3 regions of the Sphingomonas sp. CFBP 13706 genome follow, and region 2 is predicted to be linked to each of the others. Evidence: predicted binding sites of a transcription regulator. Region 2 holds the regulator's gene; each other region holds the start of a gene.
What was found. Region 2 encodes LexA, which represses DNA repair genes until DNA is damaged. Its sites were predicted from a motif close to GTTCCNCNCTTGTTCT; they were not measured.
Positions count from the first base shown of each region.

Region 1: IFS44_RS17330 (LexA family protein) is a predicted target of LexA. The motif match lies at 3,702-3,717, and genes of this name have one in related genera.
Region 3: recA (recombinase RecA) is a predicted target of LexA. The motif match lies at 1,692-1,707, and genes of this name have one in related genera.

Region 1 is NZ_JACYVM010000012.1:46,947-53,437, reverse strand. Features, by position in the region: gene IFS44_RS17350 (hypothetical protein) at 244-1,014, shown strand; gene IFS44_RS17345 (KfrB domain-containing protein) at 1,027-1,449, shown strand; gene IFS44_RS17340 (hypothetical protein) at 1,446-1,712, shown strand; gene IFS44_RS17335 (Y-family DNA polymerase) at 1,960-3,222, opposite strand; gene IFS44_RS17330 (LexA family protein) at 3,231-3,665, opposite strand; gene IFS44_RS17325 (hypothetical protein) at 3,786-4,028, shown strand; gene IFS44_RS17320 (hypothetical protein) at 4,025-4,204, shown strand; gene IFS44_RS17315 (SOS response-associated peptidase family protein) at 4,215-4,847, shown strand; gene IFS44_RS17310 (hypothetical protein) at 4,949-5,458, opposite strand; gene IFS44_RS17305 (hypothetical protein) at 5,785-5,958, opposite strand; gene IFS44_RS17300 (relaxase/mobilization nuclease domain-containing protein) at 5,993-6,491, opposite strand, start outside.
Region 2 is NZ_JACYVM010000002.1:391,376-397,866, reverse strand. Features, by position in the region: gene cobW (cobalamin biosynthesis protein CobW) at 1-388, opposite strand, end outside; cobalamin riboswitch at 526-742, opposite strand; gene IFS44_RS05195 (HoxN/HupN/NixA family nickel/cobalt transporter) at 903-1,940, opposite strand; cobalamin riboswitch at 2,120-2,332, opposite strand; gene IFS44_RS05190 (molybdopterin molybdotransferase MoeA) at 2,570-3,754, shown strand; gene lexA (transcriptional repressor LexA) at 3,823-4,548, shown strand; gene IFS44_RS05180 (ComEC/Rec2 family competence protein) at 5,053-6,491, opposite strand, start outside.
Region 3 is NZ_JACYVM010000002.1:227,599-234,089, reverse strand. Features, by position in the region: gene IFS44_RS04455 (methyltransferase domain-containing protein) at 1-282, opposite strand, end outside; gene recA (recombinase RecA) at 542-1,615, opposite strand; gene IFS44_RS04445 (4-(cytidine 5'-diphospho)-2-C-methyl-D-erythritol kinase) at 1,928-2,785, opposite strand; gene IFS44_RS04440 (tetratricopeptide repeat protein) at 2,806-4,263, opposite strand; gene IFS44_RS04435 (electron transfer flavoprotein-ubiquinone oxidoreductase) at 4,235-5,896, opposite strand; gene IFS44_RS04430 (uracil-DNA glycosylase) at 6,047-6,491, shown strand, end outside.

The sequences.
Region 1 (6,491 bases), on a different contig from region 2:
CGGGCGCATTGCAGTCGCATCGATCGCAGCAATTCCGATCGGGATTGCGATCGAGCTGGGCTTGGAAATCTCCACCAGCCTTGATCGATACAACGCGACCCTCCCGCAAGCGATCTACGCTGCACGCCATTCCGTCTTCATGCCTCACGGCATCAGGGATTGGATCGTATGGGCGATGCTTGCGGTAATTGCCTTCGTCATACGCGAGGTAATGCAACCACGTAATCACACAGCGCCTAAACCATGATCGAGATATTCGAGCTTGAATATACCAAGGCGCAGCTAGCTAAGGTTCCTGACGAGGAACGAACATTCTTCCTTGTTATGACTAGCCTCGCAAACGATGTGCAGATGCTAAACAAGCAAATGCAAACCTCGATTAGAGAAGAAAGTGATATCAAGGTCGTCCAGCATGGCGCTCATGCAATGGCGATGCTCAACCTAAGAATGCTTGCCGGTCGTCTGTATGAAGGCTGGAAGACTCACAAAGCTCATTATCCGCACATATCATCGCTCTATGATAAAGATCTAAAAGCCGACGCAAAATCTGCATTGGCCGAGTTAGAAGCGTATTTTGAACCAAAACAAATAGAAGGCCAGCCGAAACCGCGCCGCGCCTTACTCGCTATGGTTCGCGATAAGATAGGTTTCCATGCTGACTTCAAAATGACGGCATCAGCATTTAACGAATGCAAAGACGATGCGATAATGGGGGAATACATATGCCTGACAATGGGCAACACCCTCTACTTTTCAACGGAGATGGTTCACCTTGAGGTTGTCGCAAAGATAGAAAATTCCTCGTCGGACGATGCGGCGTCTCTAATGGCGTTGATGGATCATAGCCGCGATGTAACGCGCCTATTTAATACGTTCGTGTATGGTTTCGCTGCAATATTCCTTCGTCGACATTTTCCAAAAAAAGTGAAGAAACTTAGGAGAAGAAGAGTTGATTTGCCCTCACAGCCGAAGCTGCGGGATTTGAGATTTCCCTTTTTTACTGAACTAGAATGAAAGGCTCCGATCGTGAGTTCTGATCGCCCGCCCGAACGTGCCGAACGGCTCGTAATAATGAACGGTAGCCGCCTTCACGAAAGGCACCTTGGCGGCCAGTGGACCGTCATGGATTCAGAACCGCAGGGCATGAACCCTCGTGGTATTCATCGCCTCGACACGGCTCGGGACGCCGATCCTAAGACCAAGGGTGAATATCGCGGTGCGGTGCTTCACGTCGACAAAGCCAACATTTACCAGCTCGGCAACGATAGCCAGGTGGTGCGCCACGATCGCGATCGCTTCAAGGAAACGCCACACGTTGGGGAGGGGGCGCGGATCGGATACGACAACGGGCGGGGCGTAATGCTCAACCGCTCGGCCGAAGCGATTCCTAATCGTGGTTTCCCGTCGCCAACAGCGACACCTCAAAAGCTATTGAACCGCGAACGATGAACATCGACGTCCTTATTTCAATCGCGGCTTGGGTCGCTGGCCTTGATGCTCAAGGTTGGACGAGTATCTTTAAGATATTTCTGTATATCTTTGCCGGTCTAGCGATCCTTCTACCGTCTATTGGCGAATGGTACGACACTAAAGACTTGAAGAATAAAACAGATAACAAGAGGCGATCCCAGGCGCTAAAGGCTTATGGCCGTGTTTCGGGCATGTTTGCCCTTGTTGGGCTTACCATTGGTAAGATATATTTGCATATCTAACGATACAGCTTGCCTAGATATAACTATCGCCTAACGGTCGGCACAGGCGAGACCGTTACTTTCCCCCGCTTAAAACACCGTTTGCACTTTAGCCGCGCAATGGCTTGCGGCATTGTTTGCGGCAAACCGCCAAAGAGCTTCAACACGTTGGCGAACGGTACATTGATCGTCCGCCCGCACTGGCACACGATCCGCATATCTGCGCGATGACGCGCGTAATCCATCGTCGTTTCAAAACGTGCGGTACTCATCGCGCAACCGGGATTTCCGCGATGTTCGTTGTCCACGAATTAGATTTCTGGCTGCGCTTCGTGTCGAAAGCCTTTGGCCCGCGCCCCTGCGCCGCAACGGTGATCGTATCCCGCCCGAACCGGGCGTTTAGTCCGTCCATCGCGGCTAACAGGCCAGGAGCGCGCGGGTCTGGAATAGCGAACAAGTCGGTCTGTGCCGCTCCAGCCGGGTTTAGATCCTCCAGAAGCACTCCGCATTTCGTATATACCCCGCCCTCCTGAAACATCGCCTCGGTAAGCCTTGTTGCCATCCCGACTATCACGCGCGGGTCATGGCTCGCCGGGGACAAGCGCGCCGATCGCGATGCGCTTGGTGGATTCGGCCGGTATTTGCTGCCGTGCGCAAAGACTATCATGCGAGACGCCACCAGCCCCTGCGCGCGTATCTTCTCGGCCGCGCGAGCTGCGCGACGTGCCATCGCCTCGCATAGGTCGTCCAAGGTGCTGACAGGTGCGCCAAACTGCCGCGTGACGGCTGTTCCCTTCATCGCCTCCGGTTCAACTGTGAACTCGGCGCACTCGATACCGTTCAACTCACGCACAAGGCGCTCCAGAACGACTGTCCCGGCGTCTCTCGCGACCGCTGGGGGCAATGCAGCAAGGTCAGCCGTAGTTCGCACCCCTAGCGGCTTCAGGCGGGCCTCCAGAGCCTTACCTATCCCCCAAACCTCTCCGACCGGCCATTGCGCGAACAGCCGGCGACGCAATTCCTCGTCGTGAAGGTCGACGACGCCGCCCCAAATCTTTTCAGTCGCTTTTGCAAGAGCATTGGCAACCTTTGATAGCGTTCGCGTTGGTCCTAAGCCTATGCGGGTAGGCAAACCAACGCTTCGTGATATAGCATCAATGACGCGGTGAGCGGTTGCTACGTCGCCAACGCCGCTAGGAAGAACAGGAAGACGGAAAAAGCTCTCGTCTATTGAATAGACCTCAAACGTATCGGAGAACTCTGCAATTACCGCATTGAAGTGCCTATTTAGATCGTCGTACAATTCGTAGTTAGATGAACGAACCGGTATTCCGTGACGTTTCACAACGTCACGAATCTTAAACATCGGATCGCCCATTTTTATATGCAGGGCTTTTGCTTCCTCGCTTCTAGCGATGGCGCATCCATCATTGTTGGATAGTACGATTACCGGCACGCCACGCAAGCGAGGATCAAAAAGCCGCTCGCTCGATACATAGAAATTCGCCACGTCACAGATTGCGTAGGACATAGCTCGATCTAACGCCGGTAGTCGCGGACGCCCGATCGCACGACGCCCCACACGTCGACCGCCTCATCTGCGATTGTCACGGGGTAGCTCGTCGATACGTTGCGCGCCTCCAAGTGCGGCACACCTTCGCGGAACACCAGTTGGCGACATACGAACCCGCCATCTACAACCGCGATTACAATGTGACCGTCTGACGGGCGCGTGTCTCGGTCGACCACCACCACGTCGTTATCGTGGATTCCGGCGTCCCTCATGCTGCTTCCCTCGATCCGGAAAACAAAGCTCGCGGCTCGATCCAATCGTAACAGGTCCACCAGATTTACGGACTCGCAGGCCCAGTCCTGCGCGGGCGAGGGGAATCCAGCTCCAGCGGCTGCGAGAATGCGCGGAAATATGCCTAGCGGAATATCTGCGATCGGAATTGGCTGCATCAGCGGCAGCATTTTAGCGTCTCCCTTCGGCCCCTCATAACGCATCAAAGAACAGAAAGGGAACGGGTAAAGCTATGCGACCGATCGCATTTTTGCGGCGTCGTCTTCGTGCTTTCGGATAGCATAGCCGGGATGGTCTACCGCAAGCCGCCCCCGCTCCCTGAACAAATGTCGCTTTACTGGTCCCACTGGTCGCCAGCTCGCCAGCGTGCCGAACAAGCGCGCTATTCTGAAATAGTCCGCGCCCGTGAAGTTCGGGACAAAGCGCTAGCCAAGTTGGACCGCGATACGCTGCGCATCATCGCCACGTTCGACGCGAGCTGCCAAACCATCGAGGCCGTGTTTCTAGATACCGAAAAAAAGGGGTGGGAATGACGGGCGTTGCCGCCCGGCTATCGATGCCGCATCATCCTGCAATGGATAAACCCGACGCCTTTGAACAATCCGCCCAAATCGTCGAAGCGTTCGCGGAAGGCGAAACCGACGATCGCGTTCTGGAGCTGCTGCGTAAGATCGCTCAAGCGATCCGTGACCACGCAATAGACGACTAGGGATCGCATAATGTGCAACCGCGCCTGCATGGACGGCGAACCGGAAACCGTATGGGGATCGGCGTCAAAGCTCTTTATCGAACGCCCCCGCGACAATCGGTTTAATCCGCGCGAGTTGCGGCCGAAGAGCCGCAATTATATCATCCGCGAACAGGACGGCCAACGCGCCTGGGACGTGATGACGTGGGACGTTACGGGCGGCAAAGCCCCTTGGCCCATGACGAACGTGCGGAACCTCGCGCTCCCTCAATGGCGCAAGCTGGCCGAGAAGCCGGAAAACCGCTGCCTCGTGCCGCTCACGGAGTTCTGCGAGTTCACTCCCGACAAGCACGATCTGGAGGACGGCAAACCGCCCCTCAAAGGCGAAATGTGGTTCTCGGTGCCAAGTCAGCCTGTGTTCGCTGTTGCGGGATTCTGGCAGACCACAGCGGAGGGCAACGGCTTTACGATGGTGACGTGCGATCCTAATTCGCTGGTTAGCCCGATCCACCCCAAAGCTATGATAACGATACTCGATCCCGACGATATCGAGACGTGGTTGCGCGGTTCGTATGACGACGTTGTTCGGCTCCAGAAGCCTTTTGATCCGGACAAGATGACGGTGCGTGGCCCTGTTTTCCCGACGCGGCGCAGAGAGCGATAGCTAGACGAAAGTTCGTCCGGACGAACTTTTTGATCTTGCCGAAAATCGGCTCCGTGGATCTCGGAGAAGCCACGAACCCTCTGATACGAGGGGACCGGGCATCATAGACGAAGTTCCTGCGCTAGCTTTTCTTGTAGTGGGTTCACCACGTAACCGATTTGAGCAACGGCGTCCCTAATTGCCTCTGGACTTTTTCCCTCGATGCGCCTGTCGGTAATCGCTTCGAGCAAATCGCATAGGTCCATGAACCGTTCGATCGGCAATCCCGGTAAGCCTTGCATTCTAATTGCAGTTCCCCGGAAAGCTCCAAGCTCTGCACGCAAGTCAATCGTGTCGGCAAAGCTAGAGACGTTTTCCAAGTAGTTCCGTGAAACGTCCTGAATGCTGCGAAATAGGACGTACAGGTGTGTAGCTACGTCGGTTTCAAACCGCTCTTGTTTCTTATCTGCTGCAACCTGAGCGAGCCGCGCCCGCTTTCGATCAAGGAAGTAAAACGATGCAGCCGTTAGAGCGCCCCCGACGCCTCCGATTGCACCAACCCAATCGGGAAAACTCCCCCAATCTATGTCATTTCCCCAAGCCCACATTTCCGACGCCCTCACGATAATCACGCATAAACTCGCTCGGTATCTGAGCGGACATTGAAGTTCGTCCGGACGAACTTTCCGGTTCAAGCGCGGTGTGATTTATCCCGGCGTGCATCGCCGCACCGCTGGCAAAAGCGGTTTTCGCTTGTCTCCATATCGAAGTCGGTCGATTAGAGACGCGGGTAGGAAGACCGTGCGCTGGTCCTTGTGGAAGGGGCCGCGACCTTAGCCGGGATCGTCTTCCTACCCGCCCTCCCTTACCCCTTGGAACAGGCTCGGAAAGGGTATCGCCATCGGCGCTTAGGAACACCGGGGGGCAATACCAGTCATGTTCTAGGGTCGGGTTTCGGCTAACTCAAGCGGATGTAGTTGCACAGGCTCACGGTAAACGTTGCGTTAAAGCCGAACCGACTAATATCGGGCCAATCATTTCGCATGTTTTGGAGCTGCGCTTGGCGACGATCTACATAACTCCCGCCGGTAATGCCGATGACGATGCCGGGGCCGTCGTTGGCATACATCATCGTCAAAGTTCGTCCGGACGAACTTTCCGCCAAACTACCGGCTGCGATCGGGCCGCGTTGGCGTCTTAGGTGTCTCGCGCGACTTGTCGGGCATCCGCTCTGGCTGCGGGGGTTGTGTCGGCCGTTTCCGTTCTGACTTTGCTGGAGGAACCGGCTCGGCTCGGGTCACTGGCGCACGCTCTCGATCGCGTTCGCTATCGCGGGCATTCCTTGTCACCTCTGCCATCTGCCGGGCTTGGTCGCGATCCCGTGTCATTGGATCGGGCATCGACGCGACGAACGCCCGCGTCTGCTCGGCTAATTTCCGATCGGCGGGGTCGGCGCTGGCGTCCAGTTCGGTAGCCGCCTTCTCGTAAGACGCTCGCACCTCGGATTGCCGAACGATCGCGTTCACCTCCCAAGGTCGCGCCTTGGCTGGCTTCTCCTGTGCCATAGCTGCGGCCTCGGCTCTGCTCGATTGCAATACGCGGGGCAGCTCGGCCGTTCCGGCTTCCGCCCGATCGCGTATCTTGCGGATAGGCGTCCGCTCCATC
Region 2 (6,491 bases):
TGATCCGCGACCGGATCGCGGGCCAGTCGAACGCCTTGAGCAAAGGCTTGGGCAGGGCGAGCCCCGATGTCTCAATCAGGATATGGTCGGGCCGCGGGTCGAGCGCGAGCAACGTCTCGACGGTCGGGATGAAATCGTCCGCGACGGTGCAGCAGATGCAGCCATTGGCGAGCTCGACGACATTTTCGGCCGGGCAATCGGGGATCGCGCACCCCTTCAAGATGTCGCCGTCGATACCAAGCGTGCCGAATTCGTTGACGATCACCGCGAGCCGCCGGCCGCCGGCATTGCGGATCAGATGACTGATCAGCGTGGTCTTGCCCGCGCCGAGGAATCCGGTGACGATGGTAACGGGAATCTTGACCAGGGTCGGCTGGGGGTCGGTCATGCGATACTCTCCGGGCGTCGGAACGACAGCCACGGACGGACGCACGCCCGCAGCCACACGCGCGCACGACCTGACGGCCGCACGCGTTCGTCGCTCAGACGGAGTACCGTGCCGCGACCATCCCCTGGATCAAGGCAAGAGCGACCATGACGCTGGCAGGTCTCCTGGCTCGCGGGTCGAAGCTCGATGCACGCCTTCCCAGGTCCCGTGACCCAGTGGCTGCCCCCGCATCGGGGGCCTGTGCGTCTCGCTCACCGCTTACAGTTGCAGGGACAGCCGCGGCATTGGGAGGCAAAGCTCCCGCACCGCATTCCCATTCAAGCCCCGAAGGGCACCGGCGCGATCTGTTGAGGTTCGGTAGAACCAAACCTCGGGGTTGTGTTTAGAGGAGTTTGGGGACGGTGCCAATGCACCTCACCTCCGTCATCCGGACGAAAGTCAGGACCCAGAGCCACGCGTAATGCGCTGCCTGGCCCTGGGTCCCGGGTCGAGCCCGGGATGACGACGCTGCTTGTTATTCCCGCACCACCTCGATCTCGTCGAACCGCTTCCACCGGTAGATCGCGAAACTCAGTACCCAGCACGCCACGAACAGCGCGATGATCGCAAAGCCCAGCCCGTTGAAATTCTCGCCCAGCGCCGAAGCAACGTCCCACACGCCCCCGCTCAGGCCCAGCTTCGACGCCAGCAGCGCGAGCGTCTCGATCCCGCCGATCGCGATCGCGACGATCGCCGAGATCAGCGTGATCGTGATGTTGTAATACAGCTTGCGGATCGGCTTCACGAACGCCCATTCATACGCGCCAAGCATCACCACCCCGTCGGCACTGTCGACCAGCGCCATGCCGGTCGCGAACAGCACGGGCAGCACCAGCACCGTGCCGATCGACAGCCCGTCCGCGGCCTGGCTCGCCGACAGGCCGAGGATCGCGACTTCGGTGGCGGTGTCGAACCCCAGCCCGAACAGGAAGCCGAGCGGCGCCATGTGCCAGCTGCGCGTGACCAGCCGGAACATCGGCCGGAACAGCCGCGCGAGCAGCCCGCGATTGCCGAGCAGCAGGTCGAGATCCTCCTCGACATAGCGCCCCCCGCCGCGGACATGGGCGAAGGTCCGCCACACCGATCGCAGGATGATCAAGTTCATCGCCGCGATCGTGAACAGGAACAGCGCGGATATCAGCGTCGCGATCACCCCGCCCGCCTGCTTGAACGCCTCGAACTGCGCCAGCGCACTCGCGGTCAGCGCGATGGCGACCGCGGCGATCAGGACGATCCCCGAATGGCCGACCGCGAACCAGAAGCCGACCCCGATCGGCCGTTGCCCGTCCTGCATCAGCTTGCGCGTCACATTGTCGATCGCCGCGATATGATCGGCGTCGACCGCATGGCGCAGGCCCAGCCCCCAGGCGAGCATCGCGGTGCCCAGCATCAATGGCTGCGCCTGGAACAGCGCGAACGCCCATCCCCAGGCGGCGATATTGGCCGCCACCAGCATCGCGAACATCCAGCCGATCCGGTGTCGCGTCGAACGACCGGCGGTCCGCCCGGTCATGATCTTGGTCATTGGCACATCCCCGGCGTCCGACGAGGACGGGGGCCTGCCGCGAACGACCGGGACGCGCGCCGACCGGACGCCCTGAGCGGCCGGCATGCGTCGCCGATGCGGCCCCCGCCGCATGGTCGTCGCTCAGACGGCGTTCACCGTGCCTCGGCCACCCCCTGGACCGGGACAAGAGCGACCAGACGCCGGCAGGTCTCCTGGCTCGCGGGTCAAGGCTCGACGCACACCTTCCCAGGCCATCGGCCCAGTGGCTGCCCCCGTCGCAGGGGGCGCGTGCGTGTCGCTCGCCGCTTACAGTTGCAGGGACAGCTGCGGTCTTGGGGCGAACCCCGCACCGCATTCCCATTCAAGCCCCGAGGGGCACCGACGCGATCTGTGCGGATCCGGCTTGCGTCGGACCTGCGCCATAGGGCTAGCGCGTTTTGCCTGCGCTGACGACAGGATTTGCGTGCGACGCAACGCAGGGCATGTCGTCCCATCTCACCGCAACGTCTGCCGCACCTCGTACGTTGACCACGTGACCGACCGGCCTCCCGCCGGTCGCGGCGTTGCCCGCTTTCCGCCCCGCGGCATTCGTGCGAGCAGCGCAGACCTTCATCGCCCCGCTGAACGGAGCCCGCATGCGCCCTCTCGTCCCCGTCGCCGAAGCCCAGTCCCGCCTCTTCGCCATGGCATCGCGCGTGCCGGCCGAAACCGTGCCGCTGCGCTCCGCGATGGGTCGCTGGGCGGCGGAGGACATTCTCGCCCGCCGCACCCAGCCTGCGACCGACCTTTCGGCGATGGACGGCTATGCGATCCGCTACGCCGATCTGCCCGGCCCCTGGACCGTCATCGGCGAGAGCGCGGCCGGCCGCCCCTTCGCCGGCACGCTCGCCCCGGGCGAGGCGACGCGCATCTTCACCGGCGCGGCGATGCCGCCCGGCGCTGATACCGTCCTTGTTCAGGAAGAGGCCGCGCGCGACGGCGACCGGCTGATGCTCGACGGCGAAGGCCCCGCCTTTGAAGGCCGCAACACACGCCGCAAGGGGCTCGACTTCGCGACCGGCACGCGGCTGATCGCGGCCGGCGATCGGCTGACGCCCGCGCGCATCGCGGTCGCTGCGACCGGCGGACACGGCACGCTGTCGGTCGGCCGCCGGCTGCGCGTCGCGGTCGCCGCGACGGGGGACGAGCTCGTTCCGCCCGGCTCGACCAGCGACCCCGTCCTGCTACCGGAATCAAACGGCATCATGCTCGCCGCGATGCTCGCCGACCTGCCCGTCGACATTATCGATCTCGGAATCCTCCCCGACCGGCTCGACACGCTGCGTGACGCCTTTGCCGGGGTCGACGCCGATCTGCTGGTAACCACGGGGGGCGCGTCGGTCGGCGATCACGATCTCGTCCGCCCCGCAATCGAGGCGGCGGGCGGCAGCATCGACTTTTGGCGGATCGCGCTGCGCCCGGGCAAGCCGATGATGGCGGGCGCGCTTGGCCGGACGATGCTGCTCGGCCTACCTGGCAACCCGGTCTCCGCCTTCGTCACCGCCATCCTCTTCGTCCGCCCCGTGGTCGCGCACATGCTCGGCGCGCGCGATCCCCTGCCGCAGACGACGCACGCGCTGCTCGGCGAGGATCTTCCGCCCAACCAGTCGCGGACCGACTATATGCGCGCCGAACTGCGCGAGGGTCGCGCCTATGCCTCGACCATCCAGGACAGCTCGATGCTGCTGACGCTCGCCCGCTCGTCCTGCCTGATCGTCCGCGACGGCGACGCGCCTGCGGCAAGGGCGGGCGACTCGGCGGAAATCCTCGTCATCGCGTGACGTCACCGCTTGACGAAGCTGCAAGTGTTCCATAGAAGTTCCTCGTCTGTTCCGGACGGAGAACCGTTATGCTCACGCGCAAGCAGCACGAGCTTGTCTGCTTCATCAATGACCGCCTCGCCGAGACGGGCGTGTCGCCCTCGTTCGAGGAGATGAAGGACGCGCTCGACCTGAAATCGAAATCGGGCGTACACCGTCTGATCAGCGCGCTTGAGGAGCGCAACTTCATCCGGCGCCTGCCCAACCGGGCGCGCGCGCTCGAAGTGCTGCGGATGCCCGAGCGTCCCGAGTCTGCAACAGGGCAGACGGCGGCGAAGTCGGGGCCGAAGGTGGCGGCATCGGCCGACACCGTATCTGCGCCGAACACGGCCAGCGCCACGCCCGCGTCGCCCGATCGCATCGCGGCGAACGACGTCGTCGAGATCCCGCTGCACGGCCGGATCGCCGCCGGCGTCCCAATCGAAGCCTTTGAAGGCAGTTCGATGCTGGCCGTTCCGGCCGCACTGCTTGGCACCGGCGAGCATTATGCGCTGGAGGTTTCGGGGGACTCGATGGTCGAAGCCGGCATCCTTGATGGCGATTACGCGCTGATCCGCCGCACGGAAATCGCACGCGACGGCGAAATCGTCGTCGCGCTGATCGAGGACAGCGAAGCGACGCTTAAATATTTTCGCCGCGAAGGCGCGATGGTCCGGCTTGACCCCGCCAACCGTGCCTATGACCCCCAGCGTTATGCGCCCGCACAGGTCCGGGTTCAGGGCAAGCTGTCGGGTATCCTGCGCCGCTACGACTGACGAATGCCGGGGAGCGCTGGCGGTCATCACCGCCGCGCAACCGGCTGGCGTGGCGTTCAGTGGGCCGCGACCAATGACATCGCCACGAAAAGCGCGCCGCCGACAAGCGTCGAATATTGGCGGACTTAGTAGCAGCTTGCTTTGCATAAGACCGGCATAATCCAGCTCCAACGTTGGCCACCGTCCCGAATACCCGGACGAAGCCAACGGTGGAGGCAGGTCGCACGCGCATTAAACCAGCAAGCCCCCGTCCCACCTCCCCCGTCATCCTGACGAAAGTCAGGATCGAGAGCCCGGCACGCAATCCTCGTGACCTTGGGCTCTAATCGCAGCCTGGATGACGGTTGGCGCGAAATACGTCTCGTCGAAACTACGGACTGACAGAGATGTCGATCCGACGCGCTGACCAACGGCCAAGCATCATCGTCCGCGCTCCTGAACCGCGGCTTCCCGAACCGGTGGCCACACCTTCGCGAAATCCTGACCCGACACTCCGGTCGCGGCCTATCGCTCTGACCACCCCCGAGCCGGCACCCGAAACCGGACCGACGCCGCACCCCCGGCCATCCCGCGCTGATCGCCCCCCGCCCCGAACCGACGCGCTGGCCGCGCCAGCGTCGGCGGATCGCGCCACGGGTGCCGATCCCCCGGATTGAGTACCGTCACCATCCGCCCCGTGGTCAACGTCAACGCGATCCCCCCGGTCCGCGCGAGCACCGATCGATCGAGCTTCAGCCATCGCGGCGTACAATCGCGCGGCAGCCCGCGCTCGCTGATGACGATGTCCGCGCGCCGGCAGGCGGCAACCATCTCCGCGATCGGCACCCGGTAAACGCTCCGCGTTGCCAGCACACGCCACGCCCGCCCCCGCGCGACGACATCGGTCAGGCACAGGTCGCGGCTGCACCGCGCGTCGGGCTGATCCGCGAGCAGCAGCGGCTCACCATCGACCCCGCCATTCTCCGCCAGTGTATCGCGGACATAATCCCCCGCCCGATCGCGAAGCAGCGCGAGCCCGGCGGCGGTCCGGACCGCGACATGGCGACCATCGCCCGTGACCAGTATATCGGGTGACGGCGTCGTCAGCGCCCAGATCGCGCCAATCGCCAAGGGCAGGATCCCGATCCGTCGCCACTGTGTCCGCCACAACGCGATCCACACACCGCCGCCGACCATCAAGGCAAACGCCCCATCGGGAACCGCCGGCAGCGCGCGGACCGCGCCCGGTGCATGCGCCACGCCTCGCGCGAGCCACAGCAGCGCGTCGAGCGCATGCTGGACCAGCCACCAGGCGGGCGCGCCAATCCCGATCGTGTCGAGCAGCAGCGCCAGCGCCTCGAACGGCATCACGACAAACGTGGTCAGCGGGATCGCGACGATATTGGCGACCGCGCCGTACAGCCCGGCCTTGTGGAAATGATAAACCGCGATCGGCATCAGCGCCGCCTCGACAACGAGCCCGGTCAGCAGCAGCGACGCGGCGCCGCGCAACAGGCGTCTGCTGCGGCCCTCGTCATGCGGCGTGAACGTGGCACGGACGACGGGATGCTCGTGCAGCGCGATGATCGCGGTGATCGCGGCGAACGACAATTGGAAGCTCGGCCCGGCGAGCGATTCGGGCAGCGCGAGCATCACCGCGATCGCTCCCGTCGCGACGAGCCGCAACGTCATCGCCTCGCGCCCCATCGCCAGCGCGACCAGCACCAGCAACGCCGCGACGCAGGAGCGGATCGTCGGCACCTGGCTGCCCGTCAGCACGGTGTAGCCGATCGCCGCTGCGGCACCGGCAAGCGCGGCGATCAGTGGCAGTCGCGTGTGCAGCGCGAGCCATGGGCTGAGCGCCAGCAGCCGCATCACGATCAGCATCGTCGCGGCGACCGCCGCGGTGATGTGGAGGCCGCTTACCGAAAGGAGATGCGCCAGCCCGGCGCGGCGCATCGCCT
Region 3 (6,491 bases), 160 kb from region 2:
GACATTGGTCAGATGCCCGGCGCGGTGGTTCGCCACCGCGATCAGTTTCGGGGAGAGGTCGATGCCGATCACCTTCCCGTCCGGCAGCGCCTGCGCGCTCGCCAGCGACGTGGCGCCGGCGCCGCAACCGATATCGACGATAGTGCGAGTCTGCGGTCCTGCCGCCGCAAGGATCGCAGCGTTCAGTACGGGCGCAAGCCCCTCGAAGCTGCGGTCGGTACGGCGCCATTCCGTGGCCCAGGTGTCGCCGACGCGTCCGGTCCAGTCTCGATCACTGGTCATGATTGGCCATATCGCATGGTCGAACTCCCGTCTGTGCGCACAAGATCAGCTCTTGTGGCGCGTTTAACGCAAGTCGTGAAGCACATGCCCGCTAGGGCTCACTGGATTTCCGGACGATCGCCCAACACGCGTCCCGCTGCGGCCCATCAGCTCAACCAGGCGAGACGAGACCCGCCCGAACCATCAGCCCTGGACGCTGCCTCGCCCTGTCACAGGACGCGGAGCCCTTCCCCGCGAGGAAAAGGGCTCCGACTCTCACTCAGGCGTCGTCTTCGGCGTCGGGACCGACCATCATTTCCTCGGCGACCTTGTCGGTGCGCGCACGGATCTGCTTTTCGAGACGATCGGCGGTCTCGGGATTGTCCTTGAGGAAGGTCTTCGAATTCTCGCGACCCTGACCGAGCCGGACGCTGTCATAGCTGAACCACGCACCCGATTTCTCGACCAGCCCGGCCTTCACGCCGAGATCGAGGATCTCGCCGAGCTTCGAGACGCCCTGTCCGTACATGATGTCGAATTCGACCTGCTTGAACGGCGGCGCGACCTTGTTCTTCACGACCTTCACGCGCGTCTGGTTGCCGGTGACCTCATCGCCCGCCTTGACCGCGCCGATGCGGCGAATGTCGAGACGGACCGAGGCGTAGAACTTCAGCGCGTTGCCGCCCGTCGTCGTCTCCGGGTTGCCGTACATGACGCCGATCTTCATGCGGAGCTGGTTGATGAAGATCACCATGCAGCGCGACCGGCTGATCGAACCGGTCAGCTTGCGAAGGCTCTGCGACATCAGACGCGCCTGAAGCCCGACATGGCTGTCGCCCATCTCGCCCTCGATTTCGGCGCGCGGCACGAGTGCTGCGACCGAATCGACAACGAGTACGTCGATCGCGTTCGAACGGACCAGCGTATCGACGATCTCGAGCGCCTGCTCACCGGTGTCCGGCTGCGACACGATCAGCTCGTCGATGTTGACGCCGAGCTTCTTGGCATAGACCGGATCGAGCGCGTGCTCGGCGTCGACGAACGCGGCGGTGCCGCCATTCTTCTGCGCTTCGGCAATGACGTGGAGCGCGAGCGTGGTCTTGCCCGAGCTTTCCGGACCGTAAATCTCGATCACGCGGCCGCGCGGCAGGCCGCCGACGCCGAGCGCAATGTCGAGCCCGAGCGAGCCGGTCGAGATCACCTCGACCTGCATCGTCTCCTTCGAACCCAGACGCATCGCCGAGCCCTTGCCGAACGCGCGGTCGATCTGCGCGAGTGCGGCATCGAGCGCCTTCTGCCGGTCGTTGGTTGCTGTTGCCATGCCGGTGTCGATCACTTTCAGATTAGCGGCCATCGATAAGCTCCCATCGCTAAAGCAAGCGCGCGTGCCATTCAACGCGTCAAACGCCATGTATTGCTTTTGTTCTCACGGAACAAGTGCGGAACATCGGGAATGTGAAAAAGGGCGGCCGCCTTTCGGTGACCGCCCTCCCATCATGGGTCCGCTTCGGCGTCTTGGGAGAAACCTTGGGCCGGTCGGCAAACCATGGCGCCGATCCGGTAGTGGACATCACGATTTGACGCCGCCGACCGGTAGGATGCAATCGATTTTACAGCGTCCGGAGTCCCAAAGCCGAACAGTTTCAACGCGGCATTTACCCCGCGTTCAGCGCAGCGTGCACGCCAGCGTCCACCAGCCCTGCGCAGCAGCATCCGTCGCCGCGGAATCGCGGGCCGCGATGCTGTCGAACAGCGCAAAGCAGGTCGCCCCCGACCCCGACATGCGCGCGAGCAGCACGCCCGGCGCCGCATCCAGCAGCGCGCGGACGCGGGCAATCTCCGGCGCGATCGCGCAGGCCGGCGCCTCGAGGTCGTTCCGCCCGGCGATCGCGCGTTCGAGCAGCGGCCCCTCGCCGATCGGCCCGCGGTCGATCCCGTTCCACGCGCCGAATACCGCCGCGGTCGACACCGCCACCCCCGGATTGACGCACAGCAACGGCGTTCCCGCCAGCCCGTCGAGCTCGACGAGCATGTCGCCTCGCCCGGTCCCGAACGTCGTCCGGTTGACGAGGCAGGCAGGCACGTCCGCACCCAGTCGGGCGGCAATGTCGTGAAGAGCCGGATCCTTCACCGCGACGCCATGCAGCCGCGCCAGCGCGCGCAGCGTCGCCGCGGCATCGGCGGACCCGCCACCGATCCCGGATGCGATCGGCAACCGCTTGTCGAGCGTGATCGCGTGATGCGCGGCGATCCCGAACGTCGCGACGAAAGCATCCGCCGCGGCCGTTACCAGGTTGCCGTTCCACGGCGCCGCGTCCGTGTCCCCTGCTTGCGGGCGCAATGCCGCGGCGAACGGCCCGATGATGGCAAAGCTGTCCGCGTCCGCCGTGCGCACCGTGACGACGTCGCCATGCTCGGCAAAGGCGAACAGCGTCTCGAGCTCGTGATAGCCGTCCGCGCGGCGGTGACGCACATGCAGCGCGAGGTTGATCTTGGCTGGTGCGGTTTCGGTCGTCGTCGGCATCGGGATCTCGGGATCAGGGGTCAGCGGCGCGCAGCGATCGGCAGGCCGGTGTCGATCTTCGCGGCGATGCGCGCGCGCTCCTCGGCATCGCCGGTGACGATCGCGGCCTGCCACGCATAGCGCGCCTCGTAGCGTCGGCCCATGCTCCAATAGGCATCGCCGAGATGATCGCCGATTTCGGTATTGGTCGGCTCCGCCTGCGCGGCACGCTCGAGCAACGGCAGCGCGCGTCGCGTATCGCCGGCGCGGTGATAGGCCCAACCAAGCGAGTCGGTGACGGACGGATTGGCGGGATCGAGCCGGCTCGCCCGCTCGAGCAGCCGGATCGAGCCCGCGATGTCGTCGCCATGCTCGACCTGCGCGAATCCCAGATAATTCAGCGCGAGCGGTTGCGTCGGGGCGAGGGCAACCGCCTTGCGGAGCGCGACGCGCGCCTCGGGCCAGCGCCCCGCCTGATCGAGCGCCCCGCCATATTGCAGCCACGCCCCCCAGCCGCCGCGCGCGGCCGCCGGCGCGCCGTGATCCGCCGCCAGAACCCGGCCATACCACTGCGCCGCCGCCGCCGCATCGCCGGTCGTCAGCAACAGGTCAGCGTAACGCTGCCAGTCACCGGCGACCGCCTCCTGCCGCTCGGCGCGTGTCCTCGCGATGGCCAGCGCCGCCTCGTCACGGCCGGCGACCGACAGGATTTCGAGACGCTTGGCGATCGCCGCCTCTGCGGACGGCGACGTGCCATCGACCCTGTCGAGCACCACCAGCGCGCGGTCGACCCGGTCGCTATGCGCAAGCGCGTCGGCAAGGACGATTCGCGCGGGGGCATAATCGGGATCGGCCTCCACCGCAGCCTGGGCGAGCGCGATTGCCAGCGGCGACGGCGCCCCTGCAATAAGGTCTCCCGCCAGCCCCGCGAACGTTTGCGCGACGGCAAGGCCGAGTGGCTGGCGCGCGGGGGCGGCAGCGATGCGCTTACGCGTCTCGGCGGCGAAGCGGCGTGCAACCGGGTCATTGCCTGCGGTCGCCAGCGCCGCGCTCGGATCGCGGTGCTCGGCGCGCGAGACCCATGCGTTCAATGATGGTGCGAGGACGACCAGCGGGCCCTTGCCGAGCGTGGCGATCGCCGTCCGGGTCGCCCGGGTGTCGCCCTTGCGCGCGGCGGCGGCGAGCGGGAACAGTGCGGCGTCCGCAGGCGCGACTCCGGCTCTCGCCAGCACCCCCGCCGCGCGCGCGACGAGCGGCATGTCACCCGCCTCGATCCCCTCCCGGTAGGCGCGGATCGCAACGACCGGATCGTCGGGCGCCGCCGCCAGTGCCAAAGCATACTGGTCCGCGGCAATCGTCACCCGCCCGTCCGCATCCGCGGCGCGCGCCTTGAGATAGGCAGAGAGAACGCCGGTGTCGGCCAGCGCCGCCGTCGGGGCGGTCAGCAGGCCGATCGCCAGCAGGGCATGCTTACATATTGGGATAGTTGGGGCCTCCACCGCCCTCGGGCACGACCCAGTTGATGTTCTGCGTCGGGTCCTTGATGTCGCAGGTCTTGCAGTGGACGCAGTTCTGCGCGTTGATCACGAACTTCGGATCGCCCGTCTCTTCGCCCACCACCTCGTAAACGCCGGCGGGGCAATAGCGTTGCGCGGGCTCGTCGTACATCGGCAGGTTGTAGGCGATCGGCACCGCCGGGTCCTTCAGCGTCAGGTGGACCGGCTGGTCCTCCTCGTGATTGGTGTTCGAGATGAACACCGACGACAGCCGGTCGAACGTCAGCACGCCGTCCGCCTTGGGATAGACGATCGGCTTGACCAGATCCTTGCGCCACAGGCTTTCGTGATCGGGATGATGGTGCATCGTGAACGGCACCTTCAGACCCCAATGTTCGAGCCACATCGTCACACCGGCAAGCCCGGACCCGAGCATGTCGCCGAACTTCTTGACCAAGGGCACGACGTTGCGGACGACCGACAGCTCCTTCTTCACCCAGCTGCGTTCGAACGCCTCCGGATAGGCGGCGAGTTCGTCATGCCCGCGCTGCGACACGATCGCCTCGACCGCGGCCTCGGCCGCCATCATGCCCGACTTCATCGCGGTGTGCGTGCCCTTGATCCGCGGCACGTTGAGGAAGCCGGCGCTGTCGCCGATCAGTGCGGCACCCGGCATCACCAGCTTCGGAATCGACTGCAGCCCGCCGTCGCTGATCGCGCGTGCGCCATAGCTGACACGCTTGGCGCCCTTCAGCAGCGCCGCGATCTCGGGATGCGTCTTCCAGCGCTGCATCTCGTGGAACGGCGACAGATGCGGGTTGGTGTAGTTCAGCCAGGTGACGAACCCGATCGAGACCTGGCCATTGGCTTGGTGATAGATCCAGCCGCCGCCGTTCGACCCGTCGGTCTCGCTGAGCGGCCAGCCCTGCGTATGGATGACGCGGCCAGGCGAATGGAGCGCGGGATCGATGTCCCACAGTTCCTTGATGCCCAGGCCGTAGACCTGCGGGTCGCTGTCCTTGGCGAGATCGAACTTCGCGATCAGCTGCTTGGTCAGGTGACCGCGGCAGCCTTCGGAAAAGAAGGTGTATTTGGCGTGGAGTTCGAGCCCCGGGGTATAGTCGCCCTTGTGCGTGCCGTCGCGCGCGACGCCCATGTCACCGGTCGCGACGCCCTTCACCGACCCGTCGTCGTTGAACAGGATCTCGGCAGCCGCGAAGCCGGGGAAGATCTCGACGCCGAGCTCCTCCGCCTTGCCCGCCATCCAGCGGCACAGATTGCCGAGGCTGCCGGTATAGGTGCCCTTGTTGTGCATGAACGACGGCGTGACGAAGTGCGGCATCTCGCTCTTCTTCGTCTTGCTGAGGATCCAGTGGTGATTCTCCGTCACCGGCACTTCCGCCAGCGGGCAGCCATCCTCGCGCCAGTCGGGCAGCAGCTCGTCGAGGCTCTTGGGATCGATGACCGCGCCCGACAGGATGTGCGCGCCGACCTCGGATCCCTTTTCGAGCACGCAGACCGAGATGTCCGCGTCCTTCTCGGCCGCCAGCTGTTTCAGCCGGATCGCTGCCGAAAGCCCCGCCGGACCTGCGCCGACGATCACTACGTCGTAGGGCATCGATTCACGTGTCGTCATCATCGTCTCCCGGGGGATGGTCCCTGTCTGCCCGGCTTCCCGCCCCTCCCGTTCGTTCGGGCTCGGGCCGGCACCGTCTTGTCCGTGTCGCGTCTATTTAGGCGATTGCGCGAGTTGACCGCCACGTCAACCACGCAGCATAGGAGACATATGGGGGCGGATCAGACCATCGACTGGCGCAACGCCGCGGTCAGCGTGCTCGACTGGTGGCACGATGCCGGTGTCGACATGCTCGTCGACGACGCCCCGCGCGACTGGTTCGCGGCACCCGAACCGCTGGTTATCGCGCCGCCGGCGCCCGCCGGCGTGCCCGTCGCACCGCCGGTGGCGGTCGCCACGATGCCGCTGTCGCTGACCGAATTCCTGGCCTGGCGCACCGGCGCGGACGTGCCCGAGGCGGGATGGAACGGCATTTCGCTGGCGGCCGAAGGGCCGGCTGACGCTACGGTCATGGTGCTTGCGGACTGCCCCGATCGTGACGACGGCACGGACAATGGCGGCGCCGGTCAATTGCTGAGCGGCGCATCGGGTCGCCTGCTCGACCGCATGCTCGCGGCCATCGGGCTGACCCGGTCGGAGGTTCATGTCGCGGCGG